4 regions of the Janthinobacterium sp. JC611 genome follow, and region 4 is predicted to be linked to each of the others. Evidence: predicted binding sites of a transcription regulator. Region 4 holds the regulator's gene; each other region holds the start of a gene.
The links. Region 4 encodes FNR, which switches genes on or off when oxygen is low (the NO sensors DNR and NnrR bind a similar motif). Its sites were predicted from a motif close to TTGATNNNNATCAA; they were not measured.

Region 1 (4,169 bases), on a different contig from region 4:
GCTCTTCACCGAGCTGCTTGCGTGCCGGCGGTGCGGGTTTTTTACCCGAATACATGGTCCACCAGACTATGAATGCCAGCAAGAAGAACGCCACCAGCGCCTCTATCATCAAGATCCACATACGCACCCCTATGTTATTTACCCGCAGCTTAGTATTTACCCGCCATCTCTTTACACGCGGTAGTCTACCCGTTTCAGTCGGCGCCGTCGCGCTTGCGCTTTCCGCCTGCACCACGCCGTCGGCGCCGCCTGCTGCCACCGGCGGCAAGGCGCCGGCCATCGCTCCGACCGTCGTCAAGCCGGTGCCGGCCAAGCCGGCCGACGCCAAGGAGGCCGCGGATGTGGCTGCTCCTACCTTCGTGCCCGCCAAGTTTGCCGCCTTGCCTGGCTGGGCCCGCGACGACATGCGCGCCGCCTGGCCCGCCTTCATGGCTTCGTGTGGCGTGCTGGTGAAGCGTCCTGACTGGAAGGAATCGTGCACGATCGCGCGCCAGGTGAATGCCGACAGCGACAAGGCCATCCGCCTGTTTTTCGAAACCTTCTTTGTGCCCAATCAAGTCGTCACCGCCGATGGCGCCAGCACCGGCCTCGTCACCGGCTATTACGAACCGTTGCTGCACGGCGCGCGCAAGCGCGGCGGCCCGTACCAGACGCCGCTGTACAAGGTGCCCGACGACCTGGTTTCGGTCGACCTGGCCGGCGTGTATCCGGAATTGAAGAACATGCGCTTGCGTGGCAAGCTGGTCGGCAAGAAGGTGATACCGTATGCGACCCGCGCCGACATCGAGCGCGCCACCTCCGTCACGGGCAAGGAATTGCTGTGGGTGGATGACGAAGTCGAGGCGTTCTTCCTGCAAGTGCAGGGTTCCGGGCGCGTGCAGCTGACCGATACGCAGGAAACCGTGCGCGTGGCGTATGCGGATCAAAACGGCCACCCCTACAAATCGATCGGCCGCTACCTGGTCGACAAGGGCGAGCTGACGTTGAACCAGGCGTCGGCGCAGGGCATCAAGGCGTGGATCGCCGGCCATCCCACGCGCAAGGATGAATTGTTCAATGCCAATCCCAGCTATGTGTTCTTCAAGGAAGAGCGCCTGCCCGATCCGAAAGTGGGGCCGAAGGGGGCGCTGGGCGTGCCGCTGACGCCGCAGCGCTCGGTGGCCATCGATTCGCGCTTCCTGCCGCTCGGTGCGCCCGTGTTCCTGTCCACCACGCAAGCCAACAGCGAGATTCCCATGCAGCGCCTGGTGATGGCGCAGGATACGGGCGGCGCCATTCGCGGGCCGATCCGTGTCGATTATTTCTTTGGTTTTGGCGCGGAAGCGGCCGAGAATGCGGGCCGCATGAAGCAGAGCGGCGCCGTGTGGGTGTTGCTGCCGAAGCAGGCGCCGGCGCGCTGAGTTTATCGCGGCGCCGGGCGGGGATTGCGCTAGCGCAAGGTTAGCGCAGGACCATCACTGGCAAGTGCGTATGCGCCAGCACTTTTTGCGTTTCGCTGCCCACGAACAGCTTGTTCAAGCCCTTGCGGCCATGCGAGGCCATCAGGATGATGTCGCAATGGTGGGTTTGCGCCGCATTGACGATTTCGTCGTGCGGGCTCGGCGACACGGCCACCACGCCTTCGAAGGGCACGCCGGCGGCGCGTGCCGCCGCGCCGATCTTGTCGATGGCGCGTTGCGATGCTTCCTGCATCTGCTGTTCATACAGGCTGGCGTCGAGCACGATGCCGCCGTCGGCCATCGGCGAGAACGGGAAAGGCTGCACCACGCTGATGGCGACCAGCTTGGCCTTGTTCAATTGGGCGAAGGCGAGGGCGGTCTCGGCGGCTTTGTCGGACAACGGCGAGCCGTCGGTGGGAAATAAGATGGTGTTAAACATGGCGTGCTCCTCAAGTGATGTCAGACAGCTTATGGATTTACATCAATTAAAACCTTGATATAAATCAAACCTCGCAAGCTTTGGCATGAATAGTGTCGCCAAGGCAATCTTCTGGCAGTGTATGCCCGTTCATCGCTTCAGGTGCGCACGCTACGCAGCGGCGTGCCCCACACCATGGCAATCGTCAACAGGATGCTGCCTGCCGCGATGCAAACCAGGCCATTGCGCACGCCGAAGTGTTCCGCTACCCAGCCGGCGGCCAGCGCGCCCAGCGGCGCCGTCGCCACCGTCAGGAAGCGCATGGTCGACGTCATGCGGCCCAGCATGGGGTCGGGCGTGACTTTCTGGCGCAAGCCCAGGTAGGGAATAAAAAACAGCATCACGCCGCAATCGAAAAAGAACATCAGCACGGCATAAGCGACGGCGCTGGCGACCGCGCTGCCAAACAGTGCTGCCGGAATCGTTGGTGTCAGGGCAAAGCAGAGCGAGGTCGATGCCAGGCCGATCAGGATGGTGCGTCCGGCGCCATAGCGCTTCGTCAGCGGTTTGACGATGAAGGCGCTGAGCAGGACGCCGGCGCCGCCCAGCATCTGCGTCATGCCCAGCACGCCAGGGCTCATGCCCAGGTTGCGTGTGGCGAACAGCACCGTCAAGGCCATGCTGGCGTAAAACAGGAAGTGCCAGATGCCGGCGCCCCAGGCCAGTGCGCGCAGCAGTGGTTCGCGCCAGACGAACAGCAAGCCGTCGGCGATGTCGCGCAGGGCGTGCTTGTCGGAGGGCGCCGGCCGTGGGTCGCGCACGCTCATGGCGCGCAAATTGAAGACGGAAATCAGATAAGCGCACGCCGTGCACAGGATGGCGGCGGGCGCGGACAAGACCTGCACCAGCACGCCGGCCAGGCCGGGGCCGATCAGGCGCGAAGCCGATTCGGTGGCGGCGAATTTCGATTGCGCATCGATCAAGCCATCGCGGCCCACCAGGAAGGTCAAAAACACTTGCTCGGCGCCGCCGCCGACGACAAAGCCCGTGCCGATGATGAACCCCACTATATATAACCACGGCATCGACAGCACGCCGCACCAGTAAGCCACGGCCACGCTGGCCAGGGCCAGGCCGGACATGCTTTCGCTGAAGAGCATGATCGGGTGCTTGCTGCGCCGATCCAGCAGCACGCCGACGGGCAAGCCGAACAGGGCGAACGGCAGCGCCTGCAGGGCGACCAGCACGCCCATCTGTTCCGGCGTTGCATGCAGCAAGAGTACCGCGCACAGGGGCAGGGCCAGCGAGGTGATCTGGGCGCCAAAGCAATTGAGGCCATTGCTGAACCATAGACGGCGAAAATTGACGCTGGCGGCGCTGCCGTCGCCGCGCAGGTAATGGGCGCAGTATTGAAAGAAGGAGGAGAAAATACGCAGCTCGATAAAAGATGATCGGACTCACAATAATAGCAGCGCGCCTGTCGCGCCGCTGCCGTTAGCCGCTACAATCGTTGCACCGTTCATCCAGAGGAGACACTATGCAATACGAAGACTTGATCATCGATATCCAGGACAAAGTGGCGGTCATCCGCCTGAATCGCCCGAAGGCATTGAACGCCTTGAACGACAATATGATGAATGAGCTGGGCGACGCCCTGCTGAAGTTCGATGCGGATGACAATATCGGCTGTATCGTGCTCACGGGCAGCGAAAAAGCGTTTGCCGCCGGCGCCGATATCGCCGCCATGGCCGATTACACGTATCCCGACACCTTTACCCAAGGTTATATCAGCCGCAATTGGGAGTATATCTTGCGTGTGCGCAAACCGGTGGTGGGCGCGGTGGCTGGTTATGCGCTCGGTGGCGGTTGCGAACTGGCCATGATGTGCGATTTCCTGATCGCCGCCGACAGCGCCAAATTCGGCCAGCCGGAAATCAAGGTCGGCGTCACGCCAGGCGCGGGCGGCACGCAGCGTTTGCCGCGCGCCATCGGCAAGGCCAAGGCCATGGATCTGCTGCTGACGGCGCGCACGATCGACGCCGCCGAGGCGGAACGCATCGGCCTGGTGTCGCGCGTGGTGCCGGCCGATAAGTTACTGGAAGAAACCTTGGCCGCCGCCAAGACCATCGCCGCCATGCCGACCTCGGTGGCCATGATGATCAAGGATTGCGTCAACCGCGCCTTTGAAACGACCTTGACCGATGGTGTCGCCTACGAGCGCCGCCTGTTCCAGGCCGCTTTCGGGACGCCTGCGCAAAAAGAAGGCATGCACGCGTTCCTGGAAAAGCGCTTGCCAAACTTCGACGGTCTTT
Region 2 (4,169 bases), on a different contig from region 4:
GGCGTGACGGAAGTGGAAAACCACGTCAAGATCAATCCGACGCTGACATAGCCATGGCCGTCGGCGTAGTGCCGCTGGCCTAGTGCGGCAGGGCGCAGCTCGGGGCATGACCGTGTGCCCTTGGCTCTTTCTTGCGCCGTTCCATGCGAGTGCTGCGGCACGGCGTGAGAATGTGCGCTCTCGTCCCGGTATGCGCTCTCGGGATTGGCCCTGCCCGCAGTCATCTCGTGCTGGCTTGCTGCCTTTGGCGACGACTACCTACTCTCTATCTCTACTTCTTAGTACTTAAACTTAGGTGAGGTCGCCTGGATCGTGGCGGCCTGCAACGTCTGGCTGCCTGCTGAACGGTATCTCCTAGACGGGCGATAGCCGGGTGGCGAATTCGGGCGTGCCTTGTCCCAGGCGACCCAGTTCCGCAGCCAGTGCCGTCAATTGTTCGAGATGGTGGCCAGATCGCACTTCGTGTTCACGCAAGCACAGCCTGGCAATCGGTTCCCGATGGCACAGCGCGGCCATTTCGTCGAGCGCATCTTCGCCACCCCGTGCTCCCATGGTGCAAAACAGGCCAACCCGGTGGAAGTGCTGCCGCTGCTGCTCAATATAGTTGCGCATGGGCGCGCTCATATGGCCCGCCCAGACTGGCGTGCCGAGCACGATGAACGGATAGTCGGAGGGATGCCGTTGCGTGGCAGCGATGGGAGCGGGAATGCGACGCACGGCATCCCATACGGCGCGCAGGAAGCCGCCGGCGTTGCGGTAGGAGCGCAGCGGCTGCAGCGCTTCGATATCGGCGCCGCATGCCGCGGCCAGCGCATGGGCGGCCTGGTCGGTCACGCCGGTGCGCGAATAGTAGACGATCAGACAGCTTTTCACGGTGCATTCCTCCATGGACAGATGGTGGCGAGGTGGTGGTGGGGCGGGGCCGCGTCAGCTGGCGCTACCGTTCGGCTGCCCGTCAGTCGTGGCTGCGGCCTGCATTGCTTGGCCGGGAAAACCCACCGTCTGCGCCAGCATGATGCGCTGGGTGTCCCGCAACCCAAGGACGTGCGCCAGCACCGGGCGGTCCACCCAGGCGCGGGCCACGGTGGCGAGGCCCTGCGCGGCGCAGAACAGGTAGACGTTCTGGCTGATGAAGCCGGTGTCGAGCGCGGCATAGAATTTCTGCTCCCAGCGGGGAGCGTGATCCATCCTGGCCAGATCGGCGACATACACCAGGTTGACGGGCGCGCCGGCGACGAAGTCCTGCCAGCCGGTGGCGGCGCGCACATCGCGCTGTCCCAGCTGGCGCAGTGCGCCGGCGGCAGGTTCGAACAGGAACAGCCCGTCGTCCTGGGCCACGTAGATATCGATCTCCTGCCAGTTCTTCGCCGATGGCGCGGTGCGCTGTCCCGTCTCCTGGCGGTTCACGCCGCAGGCGGCCCACAGCAGCTGCGCCAGCACCGGCGCCGGTACCGGGCGCGACGAGAAAAGACGCTCGCTGCGCCGTTGCTCCAGCAGCTGGCACAGCGACTGGCTCAGCGGTGTCAGTGCGCTTTGTCCACTCTCGAGTGGCAGGTTGTGCAGTAGCGGATCGCTGGTCAGCAGGCTCGTTTCCGGACTCATGGCATGCTCCTTCAGATAAGGCTGGTTCAGGGTCGTGACAGCTAGCAGGAGGCGGCTGCCTCCGGATGTGGGTTCGACCTGCGGACGGGGGAAAGAGTTCGCGCTGTTTTGCCATGGCGCGGCGGCGCTGAATGGCGCCTGCCTGGACACTTGGCAGACTGAGCATTTACCGTATTGTTTCGCGTCAACTCTCCTTCATATTTTTTTCCACGCCTTTGTCGCACATCAAAGTGCCCAGCGCGCGCCGTCCTAGTATGATGCTTCCGCGCCGGTCATGTACGGCGCATCACGACAGGCTGCAAGCACAGGAGGACGTATGCATATCCAGCACCATATCAAGGCATGGCTTTTTGCCGGATTCTTAGGCGCACTCGCCGGTGGCGCCACGGCGCAGTCCGGCGATGGCGCGGCTGCCAGGAATGAGGCGGGCGCCGAGACGGCGCAGACGGCGGCGCAACGGGTGACGGAAGCGCTGGCGGTAGTGCGCCAGCTCGACGCGGAACCGCGCATGAAGCAACTGCTGCAGCAGGCAAAAGGCGTGCTGATCGTTCCTTCCTACGGGCGGGCCGCATTGGGTATCGGCGCGCATGGCGGCGCGGGACTCTTGCTGTTGAAGCGCGCCGATGGCGGCTGGAGCGGCCCCGCCTTCTACAATCTGGGCGGCCTGACGGTCGGCCTGCAGGCCGGTATCGAAGGGGGGCCGATGGCGCTGGTGCTCAACAACGACAAGGCGGTACAGGAATTCATGAAGAAGAATAACTTCTCGCTGAGCGCCGATGCGGGCCTGACGGTGGTCAACTGGAGCAAGCTGGCCCAGAGCACGGCGGGCAACGGCGATGTGGTGGCCTGGAGCGCCTCCAAGGGCTTGTTTGGCGACGTACTGACGGTGGGTGTGAACGATATCCGTTTCAATCAGCGCATGACCAACGCCTATTATGGCCGTGCGCTGTGGCCGCAGGATATCGCCGCCGGCACCGTGAGCAATCCGCAGGCCCAGCCGTTGCAGCAAGCCTTGGGCAGCGCATCCACTGTTGCCAGATAGGGCCAGCCTCGTTGCCGGCGCCATGCCAGATATCCTCTGGCGCCAGAGCCGTGTTTGCTGCCTGTTCCAGCTCTGCCATATTGGCAGGTGGCCGGGCAGCAAGGCATCGTGGTAGCGAGCTGGTTGATGTTAATGCTAAGTAATTTAGTACCCTGCAGGGAGTACGCCATGTTTCAACACATCTTGTTTCCCACGGATGGGGAAGCCCCGTCCCGCGCGGCGCTGGCGCAGTGCGTGGCGTTTGCGAAAGATTGCGGTGCACGCTTGACGGCCGTACACGTCGTGGCGCCGTTCCACGTGCTCAGCACCAGCGCGGAAATGCTGCGCGATACGCCTGAAACCTATGCGGCGCATAGCCAGGCGCGTGCCAGGGCTTGCCTGGAACAAGTGGCCGAGGCGGCTCGCGCGCAAGGCGTCGTGTATGAGACGCTGGTCATGGAACACGACGATCCCCATGAGGCGATTATCGAGGCTGCGCACAGCCGCCACTGCGACCTGATCGCCATGGCGTCGCATGGACGGCGTGGGATGCGGGGTATGCTGATGGGCAGCGAGACACAGAAAGTGCTGACACACAGCAAGTTGCCAGTGCTCGTATATCGCTGACAGGTAGCCCTGCGGCGTGTGCCATCGCACCGATTGCGTCAGCTGGATGGGCGCAGGCGGCCTGGTCCGCAACCATGGGGAAGCAAGCGATGCTGTCTTGCGTCAGCGCGTCGGTTCTCATGCTTCCCCCTGCAGAGGCCGTAGCCGGTTTGCTGGTGCGGTCTCGCTTCCACCGGTCACGCCCGGGGACAGGAAGGACTTTTGCAAGGCAGGCCGAATTGAATTTCTCGCTCGATGGACGTCCTGTATCGCCAGGCATGCAGGACCGCGTGGCCATGCAACAGGCTCGGCTATTGCACCTTCTGGCGCGTCGCTTGGGGAGCGATGGTGCGCGAACGCAACTGATCGAGACCGATATCTCCTGGATACTGCTGACGGGGGATCTGGCCTACAAATTCAAGAAGGCCATACGGCGCGACGTGCTTGATTATGGCAGCCTGGCGGCACGGCGCGTTGCCTGCGAAGAAGAGTTGCGCCTGAATCGGCGCCTTGCGCCGGAACTGTATCTGGGCCTGGCGAGCGTCAACGGCAGTTGCTCGCGTCCCGTCATCGACGGGCCGGGAACGGTGCTGGAGGTGGCGGTGCGCATGCGTCGCTTCGCGCAGACCGCATTGTGGCAGGCGCGGCTTGACGCCGGACAGCTTGGAACGGCCGAGGTCAGGGGCCTTGCGGTGCTGCTGGCGGATTTTCATGCTGGCGCCCCGCGTACCGCGCGGGCGCAGCCTTGGGGGAGCGCCAGGCTGGTGGTTGCCCGCACGCAGGAAGACTGCGATGGCGTTGCTACCCTGTTGAGTAGCCGGCGCCAGCGCACCCTGCTGGCCGCGATAGCCGGCTGGCTCAGGGAGCAACACCGGCGCCTGGCGCGGGTGTTTGCGAGACGCAAGGCGGAAGGCCGGGTGCGCGAATGTCATGGTGATTT
Region 3 (4,169 bases), on a different contig from region 4:
GGCCTTCGACGGGCAGGGCGTCGAGGATCTGGCCGGCCAGCGCGGGCGGCAAAAAGGCCAGGAACACGGCTTGCATCTGCACGTGCTCGTTGACGATGTATTCGGCCAGCCATTTTGGCGAGGCCCACTGCAGGCGCGCCATTTTCGGGCGGATCGCGTCGCCGTAAATGTTGTTCAGCACGCTATTTGCGATATCGCTGCCCAGCGCCATGTCCAGCGAGCGCTTCAGGTAGCTGCGCGAGGCGCCGTGCACGCCGCTTTGCTGGCGGTAGTCGTCGAAGAAGGTCTGCATGGCCGTTTTCACGGATTCGACCTTGATGCCGCTCATGCGCGACATCACCTGCGTGACTTCCAGCAATTCTTCACGCGACAGGCAGCGCAGCACATTGGCCGCCTGTTCTTCGCCGATGCTCAGCAGCACGATGGCGGCCTGTTCCACAGGGCTCAGATTGACGCTCTCGACTTCTGCGTCGTCAGGGAAATTATTGTTGTTGAGTTCGGCCATTTTTCTGCATCCATTGTTTGACGACTTCGGCGACACGCTCGGGTTCTTTTTCCGCCAGCACTTTCAGGTGGTCGACCATCACGTCGACCGCCGAGCCGGGTGGCGGCAAGTCATAATTTTCCAGCAGCGGCACGACCGGCATGCTGCCGCCGGCGGCGGCTTCGCCTTCGAGCGCCAGCGGTGTGCCATTCACGCCCAGGGCAGGCGCGCCGGCAACGGCCGCGCCATTCGCGCCGGCGGCGTTGCTGCCGCCCAGTGCCAGGGCCGGGTCGAGCTGTTTCAGCGTCGGCGGCGCCAGGCGCGTGGTCAACAGGCGCAGCAGCGGACGCAGGATCAGGAAGTAGCCGAGCACGGCGCCCAGGGCGTACAGCAGCCAGCTGCTGAAATCGACGACGGTGTCGCGCTCTTCCCACCACTGCGCCACGGGCGGCTTGGCCGGGAAGGGCAGCGCCGTCAGGCTCAGGCTGTCGCCGCGCTGGGCGTTGATGCCGAGGCCGCTGTTGAGCATTTTTTCAATATTGCCCAGTTCGGCAGGAGTCCAGCCGGTTTTCGGATTCGGTGCGGCGGCGCTGTTGAGGACGACGGCGACGCTGAGTTTTTCCAGGCGGCCACGGCTGCGCTTGATCTGCGTGATGCTGCGGTCGTAGGCGTACTGGCGCGTGGTGGCGTTCTTGCGGGCCGTGCCGTCGTCGGACGGCTTCGGCGCGCCATCGGCAGGGGCGGCGCCGGCGGCGTCGGTCGGTGCCGGCACGGCGGCCGCCGGCGGACGGTTCGACAGGCTGCCCGGGATGCCGGCCACGGTGCGGTTGCGTTCCTGTTCTTCGCGCATCGCTTCGCTCGTCACTTTCGGGGCTTCGCCGTATTTTTCCAGCGTTTCGTCCACGCGGTCGTTGTTCACGGCGGCCGTCACGCTGAGCTTGAAGTTGTCTTCGCCGATGACGGGACCGAGCAAGCCCGTGACGTTGCGGCGGATCTCATCCTGGAAGCGCTTGGCGCCTTCATTGCCGGCGGCCGAGGCATCGAAGCCGTCCGTCAGGTCGACGTGCGCGGACAGCAGGTTGCCGCCCTGGTCGACCAGGCTCACGCGCGTGGGCGCCAGGCTGGCGACGCTGCCGGCCACCATGTTGATGACGGCGGCGATCTGTTCCGGCGCCAGGGTGCGGCCCGGTTTCAGCGCCACCACGATCGAGGCGGACGATTTGTCGCCGTCGCTGGCGACGAACGACGTCGACTTGGCAATCGACAGATGGACGCGCGCCGAAGCGATCGCGTCCATCGTCATGATGCTTTGCGCCAGTTCGCCTTCCAGGCCGCGGCGGAAGCGCACGTCCTGCACGAACTGGGACACACCCAGCGGGTCATTCTTGTCCATCAGTTCCAGGCCGGCCGGCAGTTGCGCCGTCACGCCCTTCGAGGCGAGCAGCATGCGCACCTTGCCCAACATGGCGTCGGGCACCAGCACCTGGCCGCTGTCCGGATGCAGGCGGTAGGGGATGTGCTCGGCGTCCAGCGTGGCCATCATGTCCGTCACGGCCACTTTTTCGCGCGCGCCAAACACCGGCTTGTAGTTGGCCTGGTCGCGCCAGGCATACATGGTCACCATGGCGGTGATGCCGATGGCCAGCACGACGATGGGAACCAGGTTTTTCAGCAGGGCGGGCGGGATGGCGGGCTGGGCGCCAGGGCGCCAGCGCGCAAATGCGGACTTCATGGTGGTAATCACTTGGGGTAACTTTCGCTGGGAGGCTGGGCGTGGATCAGGACGTGAAGATTACAGAGGCAGTTTGATGAGTTCGTCGACGGCGCCCATGACTTTGTTGCGCACTTGCATCAACATGGAGAAGGACAGGCTCGCTTCCTGGCTGGCCAGCATGGCGCCGACCATGTCGTCGCTCTTGCCGCTGTCGACGTCGCTCATTTTTTGCGCGGCCAGGCGGTCATCGCCGTTGACCTTGCCGATGGCGTCTTGCATGCTTTGCGCGAAGGAGAAGCCGGATGCTTCCGGTGCGCCGAACTGGGCGGCCGGCGCGATGCTGGCGCCCAGGGCGCGCGCGTCATTGCTCAGTGCTGCCAGATCGGCCTTGATCAGACCTGCGAGTTCGTTGCTCATCGTGCCCTCTACTTTCAATATGCGGTGACGTATCAATCAGAATTACTGGTGTTGCCATTCCGGCAGACATTAGATTCAATGCCATCGTGCCCGGCCCGATGTGCAGGGCCCATCAGTTTTATCAGTTGCCACACCATCCGCTCAAGCAGATTCAAACAACCCCGGCAAACCCATGCCGACGTGATTTACATGGCCATGACAACTAATATTTATCTGATAATGGTTTCTGCTGATGGCAATAAGAAGAACTGGAAACTGCCATAAAACCGGAATCAGGTAAGCGGAATGGCGCACTGCAAATCGACATTTGGTCGCCATAAGCTTACCTGTAGGCAACTATAAAGTAAAGAGAGGATTGCCTCAAGGAATATTGATACATGGCAATATTTGGCTTTTTCATGTATTGTTCAGCACCGTAGTCATCTAGCATGCGATACGATGCGCAATCGTTTGCTTGCGGACCAGTTCGCCAGGGCAAGATGACGCTGTATTTAATTTCGGGCGATCCGTATAATTTGTTCTGCCACCGCAATACCGACATGACCACTACATGACAATCATTACCAAGACAGATCAAACTGTGCGCCATCAAGTCCTCGATTCCTGTCTGCTTGGACGTCCTGTTCATTTGCTGCATGTATTCGGCGCCCAGCTACGCGACGACCTGGCCGTGGCCTTGCGCCAGCCGATGAGTCGTCGCTACTGGGGCAACTTCCAGATCGATGCCGTGACCTTGTCGCGCGTGGAGAACGAAGACAGCGTGAACCGCTGGCTGAGTTTTTCCACGCCGGCCGGCCAGACGGGCTTTGCCCTCGAACGGCAGATACTCTTGAGCGTGCTGAACTATCGCTATGGTAGTGCCGGCGCCAAGGGGGCGCTGCCCGATCCGGCGCAGGTGCGCGTGACCGCCACGGAGGAGCGCCTCGCTGTGGTGCTTGGACAACAGTTGGTGAACAGTTTGTTCGCCCGCGTCCACAAGAACCTGCAAACCCTGGGCAAGAGCAGCGACATCGACACCAGTGCCGAGGTCGCCGCGCAGTCGGGCGTGCATCCGGCGCGCGGCAGCTGGATCGTCACCGTGGCGCTGAGCGACGTCGAAGCGGGGCAGAGCGGTCAGTTCTGGTTCTCGCTGGACAAGCGCCTGATGGCCGACGTGTTGCGCGGGCTGCTGCCCGAGCGCGCGCAGGCGAAGAAAGCCTTGCGTGGCAGCGTGCGCCCGCTGGCGTCGCGTTTGCAAGTGACGCTGGAAGGCCGGCTCGTCAGCAAACAGGTGCAACTGGGCGCCTTGTTCGACCTGCGCGTGGGCGACGTGATTCCCGTTAGCCTCAGCCGTACCGACGTCATGCTCGACGATTCCCGTTTATTTACAGCTGCTGTTTCCGAACACAAGGGCAAGCTCTGTTTAACCTCCTTTGAAGATGTCGAATAATATGAATATGACCGATACCAACCAGAGCGAAACCCTGCTGGAAGACCTGGGCGATGACATGATCATCGACCAGGGCGACGTGTCCGAAGTGGCCAGCGGCCGCGCGCGGCGCGACATTCCGCAGA
Region 4 (4,169 bases):
CCGATGCCCGTGTCGCGCACTTCGAAGCGCAGCCAGGCGCGGCCGCTCTCGCTCTCGGCCAGGCTGACGGCCACCACCACTTCGCCGCTCTCGGTGAACTTGATGGCGTTGCCGGCCAGGTTGACGAGGATTTGCTGCAGGCGCTGGGCGTCGCCCACGAGGCGCCGCGGCACGTCGGGCTCGACGGCGATGGCCAGTTCCAGCTCCTTCTCGCCCGCGTTCATCGTCATCGTCGTGGCCAGGGTATTCATGACTTCGTCGAGGTCGAATTCGACGGGCGACAATTCCATGCGGCGCGCCTCGATCTTCGAATAGTCGAGCACGTCGTTGAGAATGCCCAGCAGCGACTGGCCCGCCACGCGCACCATGGTCAGATACTTGCGCTGTTCCGTATCGAGCTTGGTATTGCCCAGCAAATACACCATGCCCAGCACGGCATTGAGGGGCGTGCGGATTTCATGGCTCATGTTGGCCACGAAATCGCTCTTCGCGCGGTTGGCCGCCTCGGCCCGGTCGCGCTCCTGTTCCAGCTCGGCCGCGCGCGCTTCGAGTTCCTGCTGCAGACGGTCGCGTTCGCTCATCAGGCCGTTGAACGCTTCCGTCAGTTCGCCGATCTCGTCGCGCTGCTGCACCGGCACGGGGGTGAAGCGGCTGCCGCTGGTGCGCAGGGCCAGCAGGGTATCGCGCAGGCGCACCAGCGGCGACAGCAGGCGCACGGTGACCCAGCCCAGTACAAAGGCGGCCAGCAGCGAGGCGAGGATGCTCCACAGCACCAGCCGGTACAGCACGCCATCGAACGGTTCGAAGGCATCGTCGACGGGCAGCGAGGCGGCCAGCAGCCAGTTCACCGATTTCAGGCGCTTGAAGCTGTTGACGGCCGTGATGCCGCGGCTGTTGGTGCTGACCATGCTGCCTTCGCCGTCGTCCTGCAGCAGCTGCGTGGTGGCCAGGTTGGCGTTCGGCTGGCGCGGCTGCAGCAAGCGGCTGGTATCGGGGTGCAGCACGTAGCGCGGCACGGCGCCGCGCGTGAGAATGAAGTAATAGCCGCTCTTGCCGATCTTTTCCGAGCGCAGGCGCCCCAGCAGGTTGTCCTTGTACAGGCGCAGCACGCCGATCACGACGCCGGCCACCTGGCCGTCGGCGGCCAGCACGGGCGCGACCATCTGCACGATGGGCATGCCGCTGGACTTGCCCAGCATCGGTTCGGTGATCATGGGCTGGCGCGTGCGCAGCACGGCCTGGAAGTACTCGCGCTCGGCGACGTTGATGCCGGCGCGCCCCGCCACCTTCGGCATGTCGGCCACGATGGCGCCTTGCGCGTCGAGCACCAGCACGTCGTCGAACAGCACCAGCATCGAGCGGCGCGCATAGTATTCGCGCAGCTTGTCCGGCTGGGCGATCAGCTCCGGCGGCTGCTGTTTCGCCGTCAGGGCGACGATCTGCAGCAGCATGCCCAGCTTGTCGTCGAGCTCGGCAGCGGTGCGGGTGATCAGGGACGCCTGTTGGCTCAGCAATACGCGGGTGAAGTCGTCGCGCATGTGCCGCACCTGGATCATGGTGACCAGCGCGATCATGGCGATCGAGGTCAGGCTGGTGGCCAGCGCGACTTTTGCTTTAATGCCGAGAGGCTTCATGATTTCCTTTTCAGTACCGTGCGGCACAGGCGGCAGATAATGCTGTTAGGAATTTTCCTATCAATACATCAACTTGGCAAGCATCGCCACGCAAATGGCCTTCCCCGCCTGGGCTTTTGACGATGTTGCCATATAATTAAAGGCTGGAGATCGTTTTTCAGCGAAATTGCGGTGAAATTGGCACACGGCAACCGTGTATGCAGTAAACTCGTTGTTGCATTTTCTAAAAGGTACCGACATGACTGAAGCGCTACTCACTCCCACCTTGCCCACAGTGAACGTGGAAGCGTTGCGTGCGCGATGCTCGACCTGCAGCATGCATCAATTGTGCCTGCCGATGGGCCTCGATATGGGCGATATGGACAGGCTGGACCAGATCATCGGCCGTCGTCGCAAGATCGCGCGCGGCGCCTCGCTGTTCCGCATCGGCGACCCGTTCCAGAACCTGTACGCGATCCGCCTGGGCCACTTCAAGACCTACCAGATCAATCCGGGTGGCGAGGAGCAGGTGACGGGTTTCCAGATGGCGGGCGAATTGCTGGGCATGGACGCCATCAGCGCCGACCGTCACCACTGTAACGCGGTGGCGCTGGAAGACAGCGAAGTGTGTGAAATTCCGTTTTCCAGCCTGGAACAATTGCTGGGCAATATGCCGACCCTGCTGCGCCATTTCCACCGCATGATGAGCCAGGAAATCACGCGCGAGCAAAGCGTGATGCTGTTGCTGGGCAATATGCAGGCGACGCAGCGTTTTGCCGCCTTCATCGTCAACCTGGCGTCGCGCTACGAGGCGCGCGGCTATTCGGGCAGCAAATTCCAGCTGCGCATGTCGCGCGAGGAAATCGGCAACTACCTGGGCCTGACCATCGAGAGCGTCAGCCGCCTGCTGTCCAAGTTCAAGAAGGAAGGCTGGCTGCGCGTCTCCAACCGCGAGATCGAGATCCTGCAGCCGGCCAAGTTGAAAGCCATAACGGCCGGCACGGACACCTGCAAGTAACAGCACCGTCAAAACCTACTGCGCGTCGCGCTTTGCGGTCTGCGATGCTCGCTGGCTCGGCGCCCCCGTGCATAGCACAGCTGCGCTTCTCAACCACAAATCACGGCCGCTCGCTACGGTTTTCCCGGCACTGTACGTTACAGTTCTTCATCCGCATGCAGCGCGATGCTGCGTTGCAGCGGCCAGGTCCAGATGCCGGACAGGCGCCACTCGCGTTTGTCGTTTTCCACCAGCACTTGCCAGCGGCTGCGCTCGAGCATCGGCAGCGCGACGGAAAAATTGCCGGCCGCATCGGGTTGCACCAGCAGCTTGATATCCTTTTCCGGTAACGTCGCATGCGCCAGGTGCAGCTGCAAAGGCCCCTGGTAAGCCTTGCCGAAGCTGTGCACGGAACCACTGAGGCGCGCCGACGCCACGTCGTACGACAGGCTGGTATCCATCGCCAGGTCGCTGGCGACCGTGTCGCGCTTCAAATCCTGGTTGATCGCCTTGCCCTGCTTGTAATAATCGCCCACCACCAGCGCATCGGGCTGCGTAAACGCGATATAGCCCATGAAGCTGCCGACGACCACGGACAGGCCGGGGCCGATCATCAGCAGCCATGGCCAGCGATGCTTGTACCACGGTGCAACGGGCGCTTGCAGTTTCAGACTGTCGGACATGCTATTTCTCCTGTTTAATCAGCCAGTCCCCATGCGGGGACCGGCCTTCCTGCAACTTCGTGGCGGCGGCGAGGGCACCCGGTCCCCGTCCGCCTTTCCTTGTTAACGCGGCACGATGAAGACCGCGCTTTCACGCACATGCAGCGCTGGGTCGTCCAGCGAGTGCAATTCGATCGCAATCTTGTTCGACCCCTTCTCGCCCACGCCGTGCGGCACGCGCAGGCGGATCGGCCAGCCCAGCGTTTCCGTTGGCTGCAAGGTCACTTCTTCGCGCGTCAGCAAGGTCAGGCCCGGCAAGCCGGAAGCGCTGATTTTAAAATGCTGGCTTTGCTCCGAGGTGTTCATGATCTGCAAGCGGTAGACGTTTTCGATCATGCCGTCTTCCACTTCGCGTCCCATCGAACCGCGGTCGCGGATCACGTCCATTTTCAGGGGCGTGCGCAGCGCCAGCGAAGTGCATACGGCGATGATGATCAGGGCCAGGATGGAAGTGTAGATCAAGACGCGCGGGCGCATGGCGCGCTGGCGTATCTGCTGCGAATTGAAGTTGTTTTCCATCGCATGGTCGGTACTGTAGCGTATCAGTCCCCGTGGCCGCTCGACCTTGTCCATCACGCTGTTGCAGGCATCGACGCAAGCGGCGCAGCCGATGCATTCATACTGCAGGCCGTTGCGGATATCGATACCGGTCGGACACACCTGCACGCACAGGGTACAGTCGATGCAATCGCCCAGCCTGGCGTTGTTGCCGGCCTTCTTGCTCAGTGCACCGCGTGGTTCGCCGCGCTTGGCATCGTAGGTGATGATCAGGGTGTCCTGGTCGAACATGGCGCTCTGGAAGCGCGCGTAGGGGCACATGTATTTGCACACCTGCTC

Region 1: the regulator FNR is predicted to act here: its motif matches at 1,933-1,946, upstream of J0O65_RS11865 (universal stress protein).
Region 2: the regulator FNR is predicted to act here: its motif matches at 1,818-1,831, upstream of J0O65_RS04310 (lipid-binding SYLF domain-containing protein).
Region 3: the regulator FNR is predicted to act here: its motif matches at 2,986-2,999, upstream of J0O65_RS23345 (FliM/FliN family flagellar motor switch protein).

Annotation. Positions count from the first base shown of each region.
Region 1 covers NZ_JAFLJN010000015.1:197,615-201,783, forward strand. The annotation lists gene J0O65_RS28120 (hypothetical protein) at 1-109, opposite strand, end outside; gene mltA (murein transglycosylase A) at 132-1,400, shown strand; gene J0O65_RS11865 (universal stress protein) at 1,441-1,878, opposite strand; gene J0O65_RS11870 (MFS transporter) at 2,016-3,299, opposite strand; gene J0O65_RS11875 (enoyl-CoA hydratase) at 3,395-4,169, shown strand, end outside.
Region 2 covers NZ_JAFLJN010000003.1:303,691-307,859, reverse strand. The annotation lists gene J0O65_RS04325 (BON domain-containing protein) at 1-51, shown strand, start outside; gene J0O65_RS04320 (flavodoxin family protein) at 355-873, opposite strand; gene J0O65_RS04315 (nitroreductase family protein) at 928-1,602, opposite strand; gene J0O65_RS04310 (lipid-binding SYLF domain-containing protein) at 1,919-2,644, shown strand; gene J0O65_RS04305 (universal stress protein) at 2,813-3,250, shown strand; gene J0O65_RS04300 (bifunctional aminoglycoside phosphotransferase/ATP-binding protein) at 3,469-4,169, shown strand, end outside.
Region 3 covers NZ_JAFLJN010000037.1:183,393-187,561, reverse strand. The annotation lists gene J0O65_RS23360 (flagellar motor switch protein FliG) at 1-505, opposite strand, end outside; gene fliF (flagellar basal-body MS-ring/collar protein FliF) at 483-2,216, opposite strand; gene fliE (flagellar hook-basal body complex protein FliE) at 2,277-2,615, opposite strand; gene J0O65_RS23345 (FliM/FliN family flagellar motor switch protein) at 3,244-4,044, shown strand; gene J0O65_RS23340 (FliM/FliN family flagellar motor switch protein) at 4,046-4,169, shown strand, end outside.
Region 4 covers NZ_JAFLJN010000085.1:65,543-69,711, reverse strand. The annotation lists gene J0O65_RS27080 (response regulator) at 1-1,634, opposite strand, end outside; gene fnr (fumarate/nitrate reduction transcriptional regulator Fnr) at 1,873-2,631, shown strand; gene J0O65_RS27070 (FixH family protein) at 2,769-3,293, opposite strand; gene ccoG (cytochrome c oxidase accessory protein CcoG) at 3,396-4,169, opposite strand, start outside.